2 regions of the Rhizobium sp. FG113 genome follow, and region 2 is predicted to be linked to the other one. Evidence: riboswitches for the same ligand, from Rfam matches in the RefSeq annotation. Region 2 holds a riboswitch; the other holds the start of a gene.

Region 1 (7,990 bases), on a different contig from region 2:
GTTCGTCTAAAGCGGGCTCTGCCTTGCCCAGATATGCTTAGCGGATCGAGGCGGTATGTTCGGTATCGCTGACGGTCGTCTGGTGCGACTGCTTATGCGGGGTCTTGCTCGTGTCGTATGGGTTGAGCGAGGCCGCATAAGTGGCGAGCGCAATCGTCAAGATTGCCGCAGCGCCGATGATCTTCGTCATTGTCTTTCCCTCCCAAGCCGGTCGAGGCATTCCTGATCCCGACCGGTGTCGATATTGGGGCGAATTCGAGGAATTATTCGGTCATTCAACCGTTGGGATGGTGCCGGTCTTGGACCTTCACAGGCACGCGGACGCGCACTTGGTTTTCAGTGCGGAGCGCCATTGCTGCCGTTGCCAGAAATGCCACCGCGATCAGGATGGCGGTTGCCGAATTCAGGATGATCTGGGCCATGATTTTGTCCTCTCACAGGGCGGCGCATCTGATGTGCCGCCGTTTCGTGAGGGGAATATGAGCCTGCCCGCCGTTGCCGGATAGACCAGGCTTTGGCGACCGATTGTCAACACCAAATTGACAATCGGCATTTCGCGGTCACGTAGGCTCGCCGCTGATCCAGGTCTGGTTGACCTTGATGCCGTCGGTCATGTGCACGAGATCGGCGCGCAGGCCGGGCGCGAGGCGGCCACGGTCATCGAGCTTCAGGAAGCGGGCGGGGTAGAGCGTGGCCATGCGCAGCGCCTCCGCGAGCGACAGATCGAGATAGGTGAGCCCATAGCGGATCGCCGAGGCCATATCCACGTCGGAGCCGGCGAGCGTGCCGTCTGACAGCACAAGTCTTGAGCAGAAAGCGCCGGTCTCGCGCCGCACCGTGCGGCCGTTCAGCGTAAAGCTGTTCTCGGTGGAACCTACCAGCGACATGGCGTCGGTGACGAAGAACAGCTTGCCCTCGCCGCGCTTGGCTCTCAGAGCCGTGCGCAGCGCCTTGGGATCGACATGGTGGCCATCGGCGATGATGCCGCACCAGACGGCCGGATGATCGATTGCCGCGCCCACAAGCCCTGGTGTGCGATGGCCAAGCTGGCTCATGGCGTTGAAGAGATGCGTCACCCCACGGGCGCCGGCGTCGAAGCGCGCCTCGGCGGCTTCGCTCGTGCAATCGGAGTGACCGATGCTGACGGTGACGCCTGCCTCGCTCAGTTCGCGCACCTGTCGTGCCGTCACCTGCTCGGCCGCCATCGTCACCAGCAGCGTGCCGATCGCCTCGGCGGCAGCGGAAAGCGCCTTGACGTCGCGGTCGTCAACCGGACGCATCAGTTCGGCCAGATGCGCGCCCTTGCGGGCAGGCGCGAGATGAGGCCCCTCAAGATGAAGGCCAGCCACGCCGCGGTTCGCCTTGACCGCTTCTTTCGCGGCGTCGATGGCGGCGGCTGTGGCTTCACCGGTATCGGTGATCAGCGTCGGCAGCAGCGACGTCGTGCCATAGGGGCGATGTCCCTCCGCGATGCGGTACATGGAGGCGGGCGACGGTTCGTCGTTGAGCATGCGGCCAGCGCCGCCATTCACCTGGGCGTCGATGAAGCCGGGCGCGAGAATGCCACCGTCAAGCGTGATCGTCTCGCCATCCGGCAGGTCGTTCAGGCCGGCGATCGTCTCGATGCGGCCGTCGGCGACAACAAGCGCCCTGTCGTCGTGAAAGCGCTCGCCGTCGAAGATGCGGGCGCCGGTGAAGATCTTGCGCAACATCAGACGGTCTCCGTCACCTTCAAGAGGTTCGCCGGCTTGTCGGGGTCGAAGCCCTTGCGGCGCGTGACCGCCTCGATCATGCGATAGTAGACGAGCAGCGAGACCAGCGGGTCCAGGAGGCCGTTGCCTGTCGTGGGGACGCGCAGGTTGATGCCGGGGAGTTCCTTGGTCGAGAAGGGCACGGTGGTGGCGCCGAGCTTGCTCAGACGCTCCAGCGCCTTGACGTTGTTGGCGTAGGCGGCGTCATCTGGCGTGAAGGCGAGGATCGGGAAGCCCGGCTGCACCAGGCGCATCGGGCCGTGCATGAGCTCGGCGAGTGAGAAGGCTTCGGCGTGCAGGCCGGAGGTCTCCTTGGCCTTCAGCGCCGCCTCGAGGGCGATGGCGAAAGCCGGGCCGCGGCCGCCGGTATAGAGCGAGGTGGCGTTGAAGAGCACGTCTTCGGCGGCAGCCGTATCGATGCCCGATGTGGCGCTCAGCGCTTCGGGAAGCTTTTCAAGCGCTGCCTGCAGGTCGCCACTGGCGCCGATTGCCGCCGTGACGCCCGACAGGGCCGCGACCGAGGCGATGAAGGACTTGGTCGCCGCGACGCTCTTTTCGGCGCCGGCGTTGAGGTCGAGCACGAGGTCGGCCTGCTTGGCGAGCGGGCTGTCGGTGACGTTGACGACGGCGATGGTCGTCGCGCCGCCGCGCTTGGCCGCTTCCTGAAGCGCTACGATATCGGGGCTCGCGCCCGACTGCGAAACGGTGAAGTGAATGCCGCCCTTGAGGCGCAGTGGCGTGCCGTATACCGACGCGATCGATGGGCCGACCGAGGCTACCGGAATGCCGCAGGTGATCTCGAAGAGGTATTTGAAGAAGGTGGCGGCGTGGTCGGACGAGCCGCGCGCGGCGGTGGTGACGACGCTTGGCGCGTTCTTGGAAAAGAGCTTGGCGATCTCGTCGAAAACAGGCTTTTCCTTGCGCAGCAGCGTGGCGACCACCTCGGGTGACTGGCCGGCTTCCTGCAACATCAGCGACTGGGTTTCACTCATAGCTCGTCTCCAATTCTCAATTCTGCAACAAAATCATATGCATCGCCACGATAGTGGGAGCGGGTGTATTCAACGACGCGCTGGTCTTCCAGGCGCGATACGCGTTCGATCAGAAGGGCCGGCGCACCAGCCGCAACGTCGAGCGCTGCCGCCGAGGTCGCGTCGAGCGTGACGGCGGAGAGTTTCTGTAGCGCGCGCACCGGGCGATGGCCGCTCGCCGTCAGCGCGTCGTAGAGCGAGCCTTCGCCGCCGGCGGTGTCATCGAGAAACTTCACGGGGACCACGGAGCGATCGATCGCCAGCGGCAGCCCGTCGGCGAGGCGCAGGCGATCGAGGCGCAACACGCGCTCGTCGACGCCGAGGCCGAGCAGGAAGGCCTCCTCCGGCGAGGGCTTGTTGATGGTGCGCGACAGGATTCTTGCCGCCGGCACGCGGCCACGCGAGCGCATGTCTTCGGAGAAGGATGAAAGTCGCCAGAGCGATTGCTCCATTCGCTCCACCTTGGCGGAGACGAAGGTGCCGCTGCCATGGCGTGATTCCAGCGTGCCCGCGTTTAGGAGATCGCGATAGGCGGTGCGCACCGTGACGCGACCGATCTTCAGGGCTTCCGCCAGATCGCGCTCGCTCGGCAGTGCTGCCCCAGGCTTCAGCAGGCCCTCATTGATCAGCCCGGTCAGTGTCTGCGCGAGACGGCGATAGAGGGGCCCGCTGCGCGCTGTGTCGCGCAGTCCGCGTGCCTCGATCTCGGCTATCAGACTGGTTCTATCCATGAGATTAAAATAGAACCTCTTTGGAACCAATTGCAAGCGCTAACTTGCATGAAAAAACCCTCGCAGAGCTCTGCGAGGGTTTGATGACATCAGAAGCGGTCGGCTTGCTGCCGTCAGCTCTTCGAGAAAATGTAGTCCGTTTCCTGGCGCAGCACTTCGCCGGGACGCAGAACCGCGTTGGGGAAGCCCTCGTGGTTGATGGCATCGGGCCAGATCTGCGTTTCCAGGCAGAAGCCGGCGAACGGGCCGTATTTGCGGCCGCCGATGCCGGGCACCGGCACATCGAGCTTGAAGGCGGCGTAGAACTGGACGCCGGGCTCGGTCGTTCGCACTTCCATCGAGACGCCGGAATAGAGGCTGCGCGCGAGCACCACGGAGCGCTTGGCAACACGTTCGGATGAGAGGCAGAAATTGTGGTCGTAGAGCGCCTGGGTGTCGCCCTCGAAGCGTTTCAGCGAGGCCATTTCGCGGAAGTCGAAGACAGTGCCTTGCACCGGGCGGATTTCGCCGGTCGGGATCTGGCGTTCGTCGGTCGGAAGATAGCTATCGGCCGCGATCATGATGTCGTGGCCAAGCGTGTCGTCGCGGCCGTCGAGATTGAAATAGGCGTGCTGGCAGACATTGGCGATGGTCGGCTGGTCGCTCGTCGTCTCGTAGACGACCGAGAGTTCACCATCGCCGTGCACGCGGTAGGTGACGAGGATGGTGCAATTGCCGGGATAGCCGCCGCGGCCATCGGCATCGACGATCTTCAGGACGACGCGGTCGCTGTCGTGCTCGACGATCGTCCAGTTGCGCAGCGCGATGTTCTCGAAGCCGCCATGCAGGTGGCTGACGCCGTTTTCGTTGAGGTCGAGCTGATAATTCTTGCCGTCGATCGTGAACTTGCCGCCGCCGATGCGGTTGGCGTTGCGGCCGGGCGTCGCGCCGAAATAGGCAGAATGCGCGGGATAGCTGTCGAAGTCATCGAAGCCGAGGGTGAGCGGCGCGTCATGGCCTTCGAGCCTGAGGTCCTGGATGACCGCGCCCCAGGTGATCACCTTGGCGGTCAAGCCGCCGCCCGAGATCTCGACGCGATGGACGGTTTCGCCCGTCTTCGTCGTTCCAAAAACGTCCCGCTTCAATCCATCCGCCATCCTGTTTCCTCCCCGGTTCGCGTCCGCAATTTCGCGAGGGAACCTGCTCTCAATTGAATGAAATCGCAACCGCCGCGATATAAAAAACAAACGCCGCCGGTCAGGTCCGGCGGCGTATCAGGCAAAGCGAAAAGGTCTCAGCCGTCCTCGCCAATATCTTCCAGATTGTAAGGTGTCGTCTGGTAGATTTCGTTGATCCAGTTGCCGAAAAGCAGGTGCGCGTGGCTGCGCCAGCGGTTCTGCGGCGGGATCGACGGGTCGTTATGCGGGAAATAGTTGTGCGGCATCTTGATCGGAACGCCGGCATTCACGTCGCGGAAATACTCGTCACCGAGCGACGTCGAATCATATTCGACGTGATTGAAGATATAGAGCCGGTTGCCCTTCTTCTCGTGAACGAGGCAGACGCCCATCTCGCTCGATTCCATCAGGATTTCCAGCGTGTCGGATTTTTCGATATCGGCGCGTCGCACTTCCGTCCAGCGCGAGACCGGAACCTCGAAATTGTCGGAGAAACCGTTCAGGTAGACCGACGACGGCTTGAGGTTCTTGTGGCGATAGACGCCGAAGGCCTTTTCCGTCAGCGCGTGCTTGGGAATGTCGTGAAAATGGTAGATCGCGGCCATCGCACCCCAGCAGACATTCATCGCGGAGTGCACGTTGGTGCGCGTCCAGTCGAAAATCTGCTGCATTTCATCCCAATAAGTAACGTCTTCGTATGGAAGCGTTTCGATCGGCGCGCCTGTGATGATGAAGCCGTCGAACTTCCGGTGTTTGATCTCCTCCCAGGTCTGGTAGAAGGAGAAGAGATGATCTTCCGAGGTGTTCTTCGCCTTGTGGTTCCCGACGCGAACAAGCGACAGCTCGACCTGCAGCGGCGAGGCGCCGATAAGGCGCGCCATCTGAATCTCGGTCTTGATCTTGTTCGGCATGAGGTTCAGAAGCCCGATCTGCAGGGGGCGAATGTCCTGACGGATCGCGGCCGTCTCGGTCATCACGCGCACACCTTCCTGAACCAGGGTTTCAAAGGCGGGCAGGGTATCGGGGATCTTGATCGGCATGGCGGTCACTCGATGAAAAAACGAAAATATCGCTATCGGTCCGCACGCGGCCCTTTAGCAACTTCTTTAACGTGGCTGCAAGCCGGCCGGCCAAATCACCACGGAGCGCTCTAAATAGACCCAGTCAGGCCGCGAATCAATGACCGATACGCGGCGTCGCCTATTTGCCGAGGTAACTCGCGCATTACCTGATGCTAGAAACTGTTGCTGGACAGGCTGACTCACGGTGCTATTCAGGTGCTACATACGCGTAAGGAAGCATGATGGCAGAGGACGTCAAAAGCAGACCGAGCATCCAGGGGCAGGACCGGGTAGGGTATGATCTCAGCCTGATCTTCCGCCTCAAGGTGATGTTTTCGGCATTCTGGCATTCCAGGGTGCGCGCGCCGGTGCTCATTCTCTCGACGGCGTTGATCGGGATCATTCTCGCGACAGCCTATGCCACCGTCATCCTCAACCAGTGGAACGCGCCTTTCTACGACGCCATCTCGCGGCGCGACCTGCCGGGGTTCTTCCACCAGCTGAAGATCTTCGCGCTGATCGCCGGCATGCTGTTGCTTCTCAACGTGGTGCAAGCCTGGCTGAACCAGATGACGGCGCTTTACATGCGCGAGGGGCTGACGCGGGATCTCGTCGACCAGTGGCTGCAGCGCAAGCGGGCGCTCCGCCTCGCCTCCAGCGGGCTGATCGGCGTCAATCCGGATCAGCGCCTGCATGAGGATGCGCGCAATCTGGCGGAAAGCACCACGGGTCTCGTCATCGGCCTGGTGCAATCGACGATCCTGCTGGTGAGCTTCATCGGCGTTCTCTGGGAGTTGTCGAGCGGCTTCGTTTTTCGCTTCGGCGAGTACGCCTTTTCCATTCCGGGCTACATGGTGTGGGCGGCGATCTTCTATGCCGCTTCAGCCTCGGTGCTCAGCCAGCTCGTCGGACGCAAGCTCGTCAAGCTCAATGCGGACCGTTTCTCCAAGGAAGCTGAGCTGCGCTTCGCGCTGATGCATGCCAACGAGAACATTCCGGCGATCACGGCTGCGCGCGGGGAGGAGAATGAGCGGGGGCGGATCAACACCGATATCAGCGCCGTTCTCGCCGTCATCAAGAAGCTGGCGATGGCCAACGTCAACCTGACCTGGGTGTCGGCCGGCTACGGCTGGCTCGTCGTCGTCATTCCGATCATCGTGGCCGCACCCGCCTATTTCTCCGGCGGCCTTACCTTCGGCCAGCTGATGATGTCGGTCGGCGCCTTCAACCAGGTCAACACGGCGCTGCGCTGGTACGTTTCGAACTTCGGCCCGATCGCCGAATGGCGCGCAACCTTGATGCGCGTTACCGACTTCCGCCAGGCTCTGACCACGATGGGCGACGACGTCGATCTCAAGGAAACGATCGCCTATGAGCGCAGCGCGCCAGGCACGTTGACGCTTGAGAATGTGACCATCGCTACCAAGATGGACGAGGAGATCGACCAGTGCGGCGGCTTCCGCCTGCATGAGGGCAGCGTCACCATCAAGGCCGGCGAGAAGGTGATGATCAACGGCGACCATAACGTCAATCGCAAGCTCCTCTTCCTGGCGATGTCGGAGCTGTGGCCCTGCGGTAGCGGCAAGATCGGCCTGCCGCCCACCGACGATATGCTGTTCGTGCCGCAATCGGCCTATATTCCCGGTGGTACTCTGCGCGAAGCGCTGGCGTTTCCTGCGGCCGCCGACACATACAAGAACGACGATGTGGTCGCGGCGCTCGAAAAGGCGGGGCTGCACAATCTCGTTGCCCGACTGGATACGCGCGCGCGCTGGGACAAGCTGCTCGATGCCGATGAACAGCGGGCTATCGGCTTCGCGCGGCTGTTGCTGGTCCGGCCGCAATGGATGGTTTTCGACGAAGTGCTGGAGGGCATGGAGCCCGAATGGCAGTCGACGATGATGAAGGTGCTCGAGGCGATGCCGGATGCGACGATGATCTATATCGGCCGCTCCGACGCCTATATCGAGGCCTTCCATCCGCGCGTGCTGCATCTCGAAGCGCTTGCCGCCAAGCCCGACGAAAACAAGGTAGCGGACAAGGCGCCGAACACCCCGGCGCCGGCACTCTGATCGCTTCGATCGGGCTTACATCGGCGGAACGACGCCGTTTGTGCCGACCGTGACCTGTGCCGCGGAGACAGTTCCGTCCGCTGCCTTCTCGCCCATGACGATGACATGCGCGCCTGGCGTCAGGTCCGACTTCTGCGCGGCCGTGAAGGTCACGATCGGTGTGTCGTCCGATATCGAGATGGTCTTT
Region 2 (7,990 bases):
ACCTGCTCGGCAAGGGCATGCTGGCGTTCACCATCGACCAGGGCAAGTTCAGCCAGCCTTACCAGGGCATCGTCGCGCTCGACGGCGCCACGCTGGAGGATATAGCCGGCACCTACTTCCGCCAGTCGGAGCAGATCCCGACGCGCGTGCGCCTCGCCGCCGCCGAACTGTTCGATCGCGACGAAGCGGGCAAGCCGCGTCATCGCTGGCGGGCAGGGGGCCTCGTTGCCCAGTTCCTGCCGGAAGCGCCCGAGCGCATGCGTCAGGCTGACCTGCACGGCGGCGATGGCGATGAAGGTACCGTCCAGCATGCGGAAGACGATGCCTGGGCCGAAGCGCGTTCGCTGGTGGAAACCATTGACGCCGACGAGCTGACCGATCCGCAGGTCGGCGTCGAGCGCCTGCTGTTCCGGCTGTTCCACGAGCGCGGTGTGCGCGTTTACGAGCCGCGCGAAGTGTTCGACCGCTGCTCCTGCTCGCGCGAGAAGATCAAGGGCGTGCTGAAGGGCTTCTCCGCCGAGGAAATCGAGGCGAGCCAGGAAGAGGGCAAGATCGCGGTCACCTGCGAGTTCTGCTCGACGACCTATCGTTTCGAGGCCGAAGAGCTCGCGCAGGCGGCTGAGTAACCTGCGACGAAACGAAGGTTAGTTCAGCACTCTGAGCAGGCCGGGTGAATCAAGAGAGAAGGCGGGGATTTCCACCTGGAAGACCTCGCCTTTATCGGTTTCCATCTGGTAGTGGCCGAACATCAGGCCCGATGGCGTATCGAGAGGGCAGCCCGATGAATACTCGTAGGTATCACCAGGGCTGAGCGTCGGCTGTTCGCCGACAACGCCGGCGCCGCTCACTTCATCGACGACGCCGTTCTGGTCGGTGATGTTCCAGTAGCGGTTGACGAGACGTACCGTGAGGTCGGAATTATTGCTGATGACGATGCGGTAGCCCCACACATAGCGGTCGTCGTCCGGGTCGGATTGCTCCTCCAGGTAAAAGGGCTCGACCACCACTTCAATATCTCGTGTCAGGGCGCGGTACATGCCTACACCATAATAAGAATACCTTACTGGTATCTTATAAGAGGTGCGGCAGGTCAATAAACCAGGCCGGAATCCGCAATCAATTGGCTGTAAGCGCGAAAAATTCGCGCGTTAAGACTAATGCTACTCCCGCTCAGCGCGAGTAAATTGCAAAAATGCGCGCTTAAATGCCGGCCGGATCACATCGACCCGGCCGGCTATTCTTGATCAGGCCTTGATCTTGGAGAGCGCCTGCGCGAAATCCTCGATCAGGTCGTCGGTATCCTCGATACCAGCAGACAGGCGCACGGTGCCCGGAGAGATGCCGAGTTCGGCGCGGGCCTCGTCCGTCAGGTTCTTGTGCGTGGTCGTCGCCGGATGCGTGATCAGGCTCTTGGCGTCGCCGAGATTGTTGGAGATCTTGACGATCTCAAGCGCGTTCTGCAGCGCGAACGCCGCTTCCTTGCCACCCTTGAGTTCGATCGCCACCAGCGTCGAGCCGCCCTTCATCTGTTTGGCGACGATATCGGCCTGCGGATGGTCCTTGCGGCCTGGATAGATCACCTTCGCGACCTGCTTCTGCTCGGCCAGGAAGTCGGCGATCTTGCCGGCGTTCTCGGTCTGCTGCTTGACGCGCAGCGGCAGCGTCTCGAGACCCTTGAGCAGCGTCCAGGCCGTGAACGGCGACATGGCCGGGCCGGTGTGGCGATAATAGTCCTGCAGATGCTCGTTCACCCACTCCGTATCCGAGAGGATCACGCCACCGAGGCTGCGGCCCTGGCCGTCGATATGCTTGGTCGCGGAATAGACGACGATATGGGCGCCGAGTTCCAGCGGCTTCTGGAAGATCGGCGTCGCGAAGACGTTGTCGACCACGACCTTGGCGCCGACCTGGTTGGCGAGCTTGGCAACGCCTGCGATATCGACCACTTCGAGCGTCGGGTTGGTCGGGCTTTCCAGGAAGAACACCTTGGTGTTCGGGCGGATCGCCTTTTCCCAGTTCTCCAGATGGCGGCCGTCGACCAGCGTGCATTCGATGCCGTATTTCGGCGCCAGCGTCTCGACCACCCAACGGCAGGAACCGAAGAGCGCGCGGGCGGCCACGATATGATCGCCGGCCTTCACCTGGCAGAGGATGGCGGCGGCAACGGCTGCCATGCCCGATGCGGTGGCGCGGGCTTCTTCGGCACCTTCCATCGCGCACATGCGCTTTTCGAACATGTCGTTGGTCGGGCTGCCGTAGCGGGCGTAGATATAACCCTCGGTCTCGCCCTTGAAGCGCGCCTCTGCGGCTTCCGCGCTATCGTAGACAAACCCTTGCGTGAGATAGATCGCCTCGGATGTCTCGCTATACTGCGAGCGCAGCGTTCCGCTGTGGACCAGTTGGGTTGCCGGGCGCCAAGTCTTGCTCATGCCATCACCACTTTCAAACACAAAAAAACCGGCCGCGAATGCAGACCGGTTTCAACCCGGTCTATTTAGCCACTTGTTTAACGTGGCTGCAAGCCGACCGGCCAAATCACCACGGGATAAAGCTGCAATACTGCTGTTGCGCGCTTGCGTCAATTCCTCGATTTTGGTTTTGTCTGCGGCAAATTATGGATGGGGCATGATGGCTCGCGAAACAGGAATATTGGCAGACCGCGCGATTGCCGCGTTGTTCGAGACGGGGCGCCTCGTCGCGGAGCGCGAGCTCGACAGCGACCAGATCCAGCCGGCGAGCCTTGATCTCCGCCTCGGCACCAAGGCCTTCCGCGTCCGCGCCAGCTTTATGCCGGGTCCGAACAGCCTCGTCTCCGACAAGCTCGACCGTTTGAAGCTGCATGTCGTCGATCTCTCGGAAGGCGCGGTGCTCGAAACCGGCTGCGTCTACATCGTCCCCCTGATGGAGCGCCTCGATCTTCCGGCCGACATGTCGGCCTCGGCCAATCCGAAAAGCTCGACCGGCCGCCTCGATATCTTCACCCGCGTCATCACCGATTACGCGCAGGAATTCGACAAGATCCCGGCAGGCTATTCCGGCCCGCTCTATCTCGAAATCTCTCCGCGCACCTTCCCGATCGTCGTGCGTCGCGGCTCACGCCTGTCGCAGATCCGCTTCCGCATCGGCCAGTCGCTGCTCGGCGAACCGGAGCTTCTGGCGCTGCACGATGCCGAAACGCTGGTCGCAAGCACAAAGCCGAACGTCTCCGGCGGCGGCATTGCACTGTCGATCGATCTCGCCGGCGACAAGGACGGCCTGATCGGCTATCGCGGCAAGCACCACACGGCTGTCGTCGACGTCGACAAGAAGGCCCAGCACGACATCTTCGATTTCTGGGAGCCGATCTACAGCCGCGGTCGCAACGAACTGATCCTCGATCCGGACGAGTTCTACATCCTCGTCTCGCGCGAAGCCGTCCACGTGCCCCCGCACTACGCCGCCGAGATGACGCCTTTCGATCCGCTGGTCGGCGAATTCCGCGTCCACTACGCCGGCTTCTTCGACCCAGGCTTCGGCCACGCCCCCGCCGGCGGCCGCGGCAGCCGCGCCGTCCTCGAAGTCCGCAGCCACGAGGTCCCCTTCATCCTCGAAGACGGCCAGATCGTCGGCCGCCTGGTCTACGAGCACATGCAGGAACACCCCGAAAGCCTCTACGGCACCGGCCTCGGCTCCAATTACCAGGCACAGGGCCTCAAGCTCTCCAAGCACTTCCGGATCTGAGCAGCCTCACCCGGAAGTCGCCAACCCCGCTTGACACCGACCGCCATCTGTTGGAAATCTGCGCGTAACGCGGGTGTAGCTCAATGGTAGAGCAGCAGCTTCCCAAGCTGAATACGAGGGTTCGATTCCCTTCACCCGCTCCAGCGAACCCAAGCGGACATTGCCCAATATTTCAAGCCTACCAATTCCCGGCTATCGTGATCCGGGGGTGTAGAACAATGGTACGTTTACTTATCGCGCAATGCTGCCCACCGGCTCCAGGTCCGCCCCTGCCTTGATCACCCCGCGCTCAAGCATTGTCACTAAATCTGGCGGAAGACCTACGGCATCAACGGTCTTTTTGAAGGCGGCCGCGTCGATGCCTCCATCCGTCACGCTACCTGGCGCTTGCTCTGAGCCAAGCTCCCCGAGCGCGGCAGCGCGGATAACACTCGTCAGCGAACTGCGGCCGGTCACCCGCTCGGTCCAAAGGAGAGCCTCTGAATAGCGGGCGTCACGGAAGGCGTCCAGTGCGAGGACGACCATGGCACATCGGGGAACGATGTCGGTTTCGGCGCTTGCCTCCTTCGCCATTGCCAGTCCGGCAGACGTATATCCTGCTGAGTAAAGCAAGCCACCCAAGGCCGCTACAGAGTCCGGATTGTTCGGATTCAACGCGACGGCTTTGTTGCCTGCCTCGATCGCAGCTTCCAAGCTTCCACCTGCTGCTTGAGCCGCCATCAAAGCAAGCTGCGCCCGGTCGGAAAATGGGGCTCTGGCAACGGCGTCCTGCGCAAGCCGAAGCGCACGATCGACGACATCAGACGGCGTCGCTCTTCCAGCGGGTGCAAGCAGAATACGGGCGAGAATTGCATTGGCGTCGGAATCGTGTGGCATGAGCCGCACCGTTCGTTCGAGGCAATTGGCTGCCGCCTCAAGGCTGCCCCGAACTTCGAGCGCGTACTCCGCGCGCACGACGCAGTCGTTACCGACGGAATCCTGAGCGGCATTCAATTTGATCGAGTTGATCACGCCTCGACTGGCGGCGATCCGCTTGGCAAGCGAAGCAACGATCTGCTGTCTCGCGACGGCCGCGCTCTTTCCTGCCGTTTCAACCCTTTCCAACCCGGACATCAGCAGGTTTCCGGAAGCGTTCTCGGTGACCTGCCACCAGACGCTTCGCTCGCCGAGATCCGAATAGTATTTGAGCTGAACCGAGTAACGCCGGTCGGCAGCGTTGGTCCTTACAGACGCATATGCCGGCTGCGCGACAATGATCGTCTGAAACTGTGTGAGTGCCGTCAGCAGGCCGTCACGTACCTGGCTTGCCTCTCCGGCTTGTTGTGGGTTCGCCACGTCGACGGTGACGTACACGACGGGTTTCGTGGAAATGACGGGTCTCTGCGCGTAGGAGTATATGCCCAGCGTGGCGATCGCTGCCAGAACCGACACCATTAACCCGGCAAACATCAATCTTCGCTTGGGCGGCGTGTTCTCCGGCTGGTATGGATTACGCCGGACGGCATGGCCGAGCGCTATCTCGTCGGCTTTTCTGTGATGAGGCGCGTTAGCGGTGTTGCGAGCAAAGCAGGCGATGTATTTCCCTTTTTTTACGCTTATCCAGATGTCGTGGTCTTCGCCGAACGCAACGTAAAAGGATTCCAACGTTGATCTGAGACGGCTGATCTCGATGCGGACGATTGGATCGATGCTAGAGTCGAAATTACTCGGCCGTCCCAGCACATCCACGGCAATGGCATAGGCCTTGACTTCCTCGTCTTTGATACGTTGCGCTACGAGATAGGTAAGTATTGCCTTCTGGCGGTCGGCAGTCTTGAACCTTTGATCTGCGAGAAGCCGTTGGAGTGCGGCTTCCGCCTCGGTGTCGTCCACGTGCTCCTGGAATTCGTCGTCAATCTCAGCACCCATGGTCGTCCCCGATACGCCGGTCGAAAAGCTGAAATATGCGCAGAACCCTATATCAACCCAATAACATTAAGTTGCAACCTTGAATCCTAATGAAACCATCAGTCATTAAGCGAAGTCCTAAATCGATGTCGTGTCGCCAAGCACAATAGAGAGCACGTCACTTTCAATCTCGGAACAAAGCGTCTCGTACTCTTCGATCAGCGGGCAATCGTTTCGATCACGCTCCTTCTGGAACCTCTGCAGCGTAACGTATGCCTCCTCGTAGGCTTCGAACATGCCGTTGAGATGGGGCGATTGGGCTGCGATGACTTGCAAGCGCCCACGTATGGCGGGCAATTTGAGCATGAGACGCCAGAGGCCGCGCTGGGCCTTTCTCGAACTCGTGCTTGCTGGCTCCTCCGCATCGCTCATCGGATCATCGCTCGCAGTTCCGACCAAACGCTCGACCGAAGATGCTCCCGTCACCGACGTTGAGAAGTACGTTACGGTAAACTGCTCGAACGGCGAGATTCTGTAACGTTTGTAATGTCGCCTATTACCGTAACGTACTTCCAATATGCCTCCGCACCCGTACCGTCCGGGCCGCGGAATGTTGAGACATGCAAACTCACGGAGAACGACATGACCTCCCCAGACGGCAATGGCATCAGCAGAGCGGATTTCCTTCGAGGCATGGCGTCGGCCGGTCTCGCTGTCACCCTGGTCGGAAAATCCGCGCAGGCGAACGCGCAGGACGCACCGCCTGTCTCGAAAAGCGGTGTCGCGGCCAAGCCCGCGACCAAAGCGACCCTTGATTACAACGCACTCTATCGAAACGGCCTTCCGTTCGACGACGTGCAGGATTTCAAGGACGCGCACCGCGGCCTGCTGGCTGCACTGCCTGATCCGGCGATCATCAAGAACGCGGAAGGGACGCCCGTCTGGGACCTCAGCGTCTACAACTTCCTCGGCAATTCCGAAACGGACGACGCCCCTGACACTGTGAACCCCAGCCTGTGGCGCATGGCCAAGCTGAACATGGTTCACGGCCTCTTCGAGGTGGTCGACGGCATCTATCAAGCCCGTGGCTACGACCTGTCGGTGATGAGTATCATCCGTACTGACACCGGCTATATCGTCATCGATCCGCTGGTCAGCTCCGAAACGGCTCGCGCGGTCTGGAAGGAGCTCGTCATCCCCAAACTCGGTGACAAGCCGATCGTCGCGGTGATCTACACCCACAGCCACGTCGACCACTATGGCGGTGTCCGCGGCCTGGTCAACCAGGCGGACATCGATGCCGGCAAGGTGAAAATTCTTGCGCCTGAGGAATTCACCAAGGCGGCTGTCGGTGAGAACATCATCGCGGGTAACGCAATGAGCCGCCGCGCCAGTTACATGTACGGCAATCTTCTGCCGCGTGGGCCGCAGGGCCAGGTCGATGGCGGTCTCGGCAAGACGACTTCGACCGGCGAGATCGGCCTGGCGCTGCCGACAGACTGGGCAACCGAGACCGGACAGAAGATCACCATCGACGGCGTCGAACTGCAGGTGCTGATGGCACCGGAATCCGAAGCGCCATCGGAGTTCATGTTCTACATCCCCAGATACAAAGCCTTCTGCGCTGCCGAAGACGCCTGCCACACGCTGCACAATCTCTATACGCTGCGTGGCGCCAAGGTTCGCGACGGTCTGCTGTGGTCGAAATATCTCCAGCAGTCGATCGACATGTTCGGCGACGAGACCGAGGTCCTCTTCACCTCTCACCATTGGCCGACTTGGGGCAACGACCGCGTCATCGCCCACCTGAAGAGCCAGCGCGACATGTTCCGCTTCATCCATGACCAGGTCATGCGCATGGCCAATAGCGGCATGACGCCCAAGGAGATCGGCGAAGTTATCCGGCTTCCGCAGGCTTTGGCGACGACATGGGCTTGCCGCAGCTACTACGGCACGGTCTATCACGACGCGGTGGCGCAATATAACCTTCGCCTCGGCTTCTTCGACGGCGTGCCTGCCACGCTGCATCAGCTTCCGCCGACGGAAGCCGGAAAGCGCTATGTGGACTTCATGGGTGGAGCAGACAATGTCCTGCGGCAGTCGCAGGTTTCCTTCGAGCAGGGTGACTATCGATGGGTCGCCGAGGTCGTGAACCATGTGGTCTTCGCCGATGGCAACAACGTCGCCGCCAAGCAGCTTCTGGCCGATACCTACGAGCAGTTGGGCTATCAGGCGGAATCCGGACCGTGGCGTAACTTCTATCTCACGGGCGCCAGCGAATTGCGCCAGGGCGTAACCGAGCTCCCGGTTCCGAACACGGCGAGCCCGGACACGATCAAGGCGATGCCGATCGACATGTTCTTCGACTTCCTCGGCGTCCGCC

Evidence for each region. A riboswitch is a leader RNA that binds a small molecule or an ion and turns the genes downstream of it on or off. The one in region 2 is predicted to bind S-adenosylmethionine.
Region 1: another riboswitch for S-adenosylmethionine. It lies ahead of metA (homoserine O-acetyltransferase MetA); the one in region 2 lies ahead of ACODTZ_RS09765 (O-succinylhomoserine sulfhydrylase).

The regions. Positions count from the first base shown of each region.
Region 1 covers NZ_JBMDKV010000008.1:48,505-56,494, reverse strand. The annotation lists gene ACODTZ_RS19135 (beta-ketoacyl-ACP reductase) at 1-10, shown strand, start outside; gene ACODTZ_RS19130 (hypothetical protein) at 38-190, opposite strand; gene ACODTZ_RS19125 (hypothetical protein) at 276-422, opposite strand; gene nagA (N-acetylglucosamine-6-phosphate deacetylase) at 561-1,712, opposite strand; gene ACODTZ_RS19115 (SIS domain-containing protein) at 1,712-2,743, opposite strand; gene ACODTZ_RS19110 (GntR family transcriptional regulator) at 2,740-3,513, opposite strand; gene ACODTZ_RS19105 (aldose epimerase family protein) at 3,627-4,649, opposite strand; gene metA (homoserine O-acetyltransferase MetA) at 4,787-5,710, opposite strand; SAM riboswitch at 5,745-5,822, opposite strand; gene ACODTZ_RS19095 (ABC transporter ATP-binding protein/permease) at 5,974-7,803, shown strand; gene ACODTZ_RS19090 (DUF5666 domain-containing protein) at 7,819-7,990, opposite strand, start outside.
Region 2 covers NZ_JBMDKV010000002.1:529,550-537,539, forward strand. The annotation lists gene ACODTZ_RS09755 (Hsp33 family molecular chaperone) at 1-626, shown strand, start outside; gene apaG (Co2+/Mg2+ efflux protein ApaG) at 645-1,037, opposite strand; gene ACODTZ_RS09765 (O-succinylhomoserine sulfhydrylase) at 1,245-2,429, opposite strand; SAM riboswitch at 2,474-2,552, opposite strand; gene ACODTZ_RS09770 (2'-deoxycytidine 5'-triphosphate deaminase) at 2,626-3,720, shown strand; tRNA gene ACODTZ_RS09775 (tRNA-Gly) at 3,790-3,863, shown strand; gene ACODTZ_RS09780 (hypothetical protein) at 3,952-5,628, opposite strand; gene ACODTZ_RS09785 (hypothetical protein) at 5,746-6,183, opposite strand; gene ACODTZ_RS09790 (alkyl/aryl-sulfatase) at 6,250-7,990, shown strand, end outside.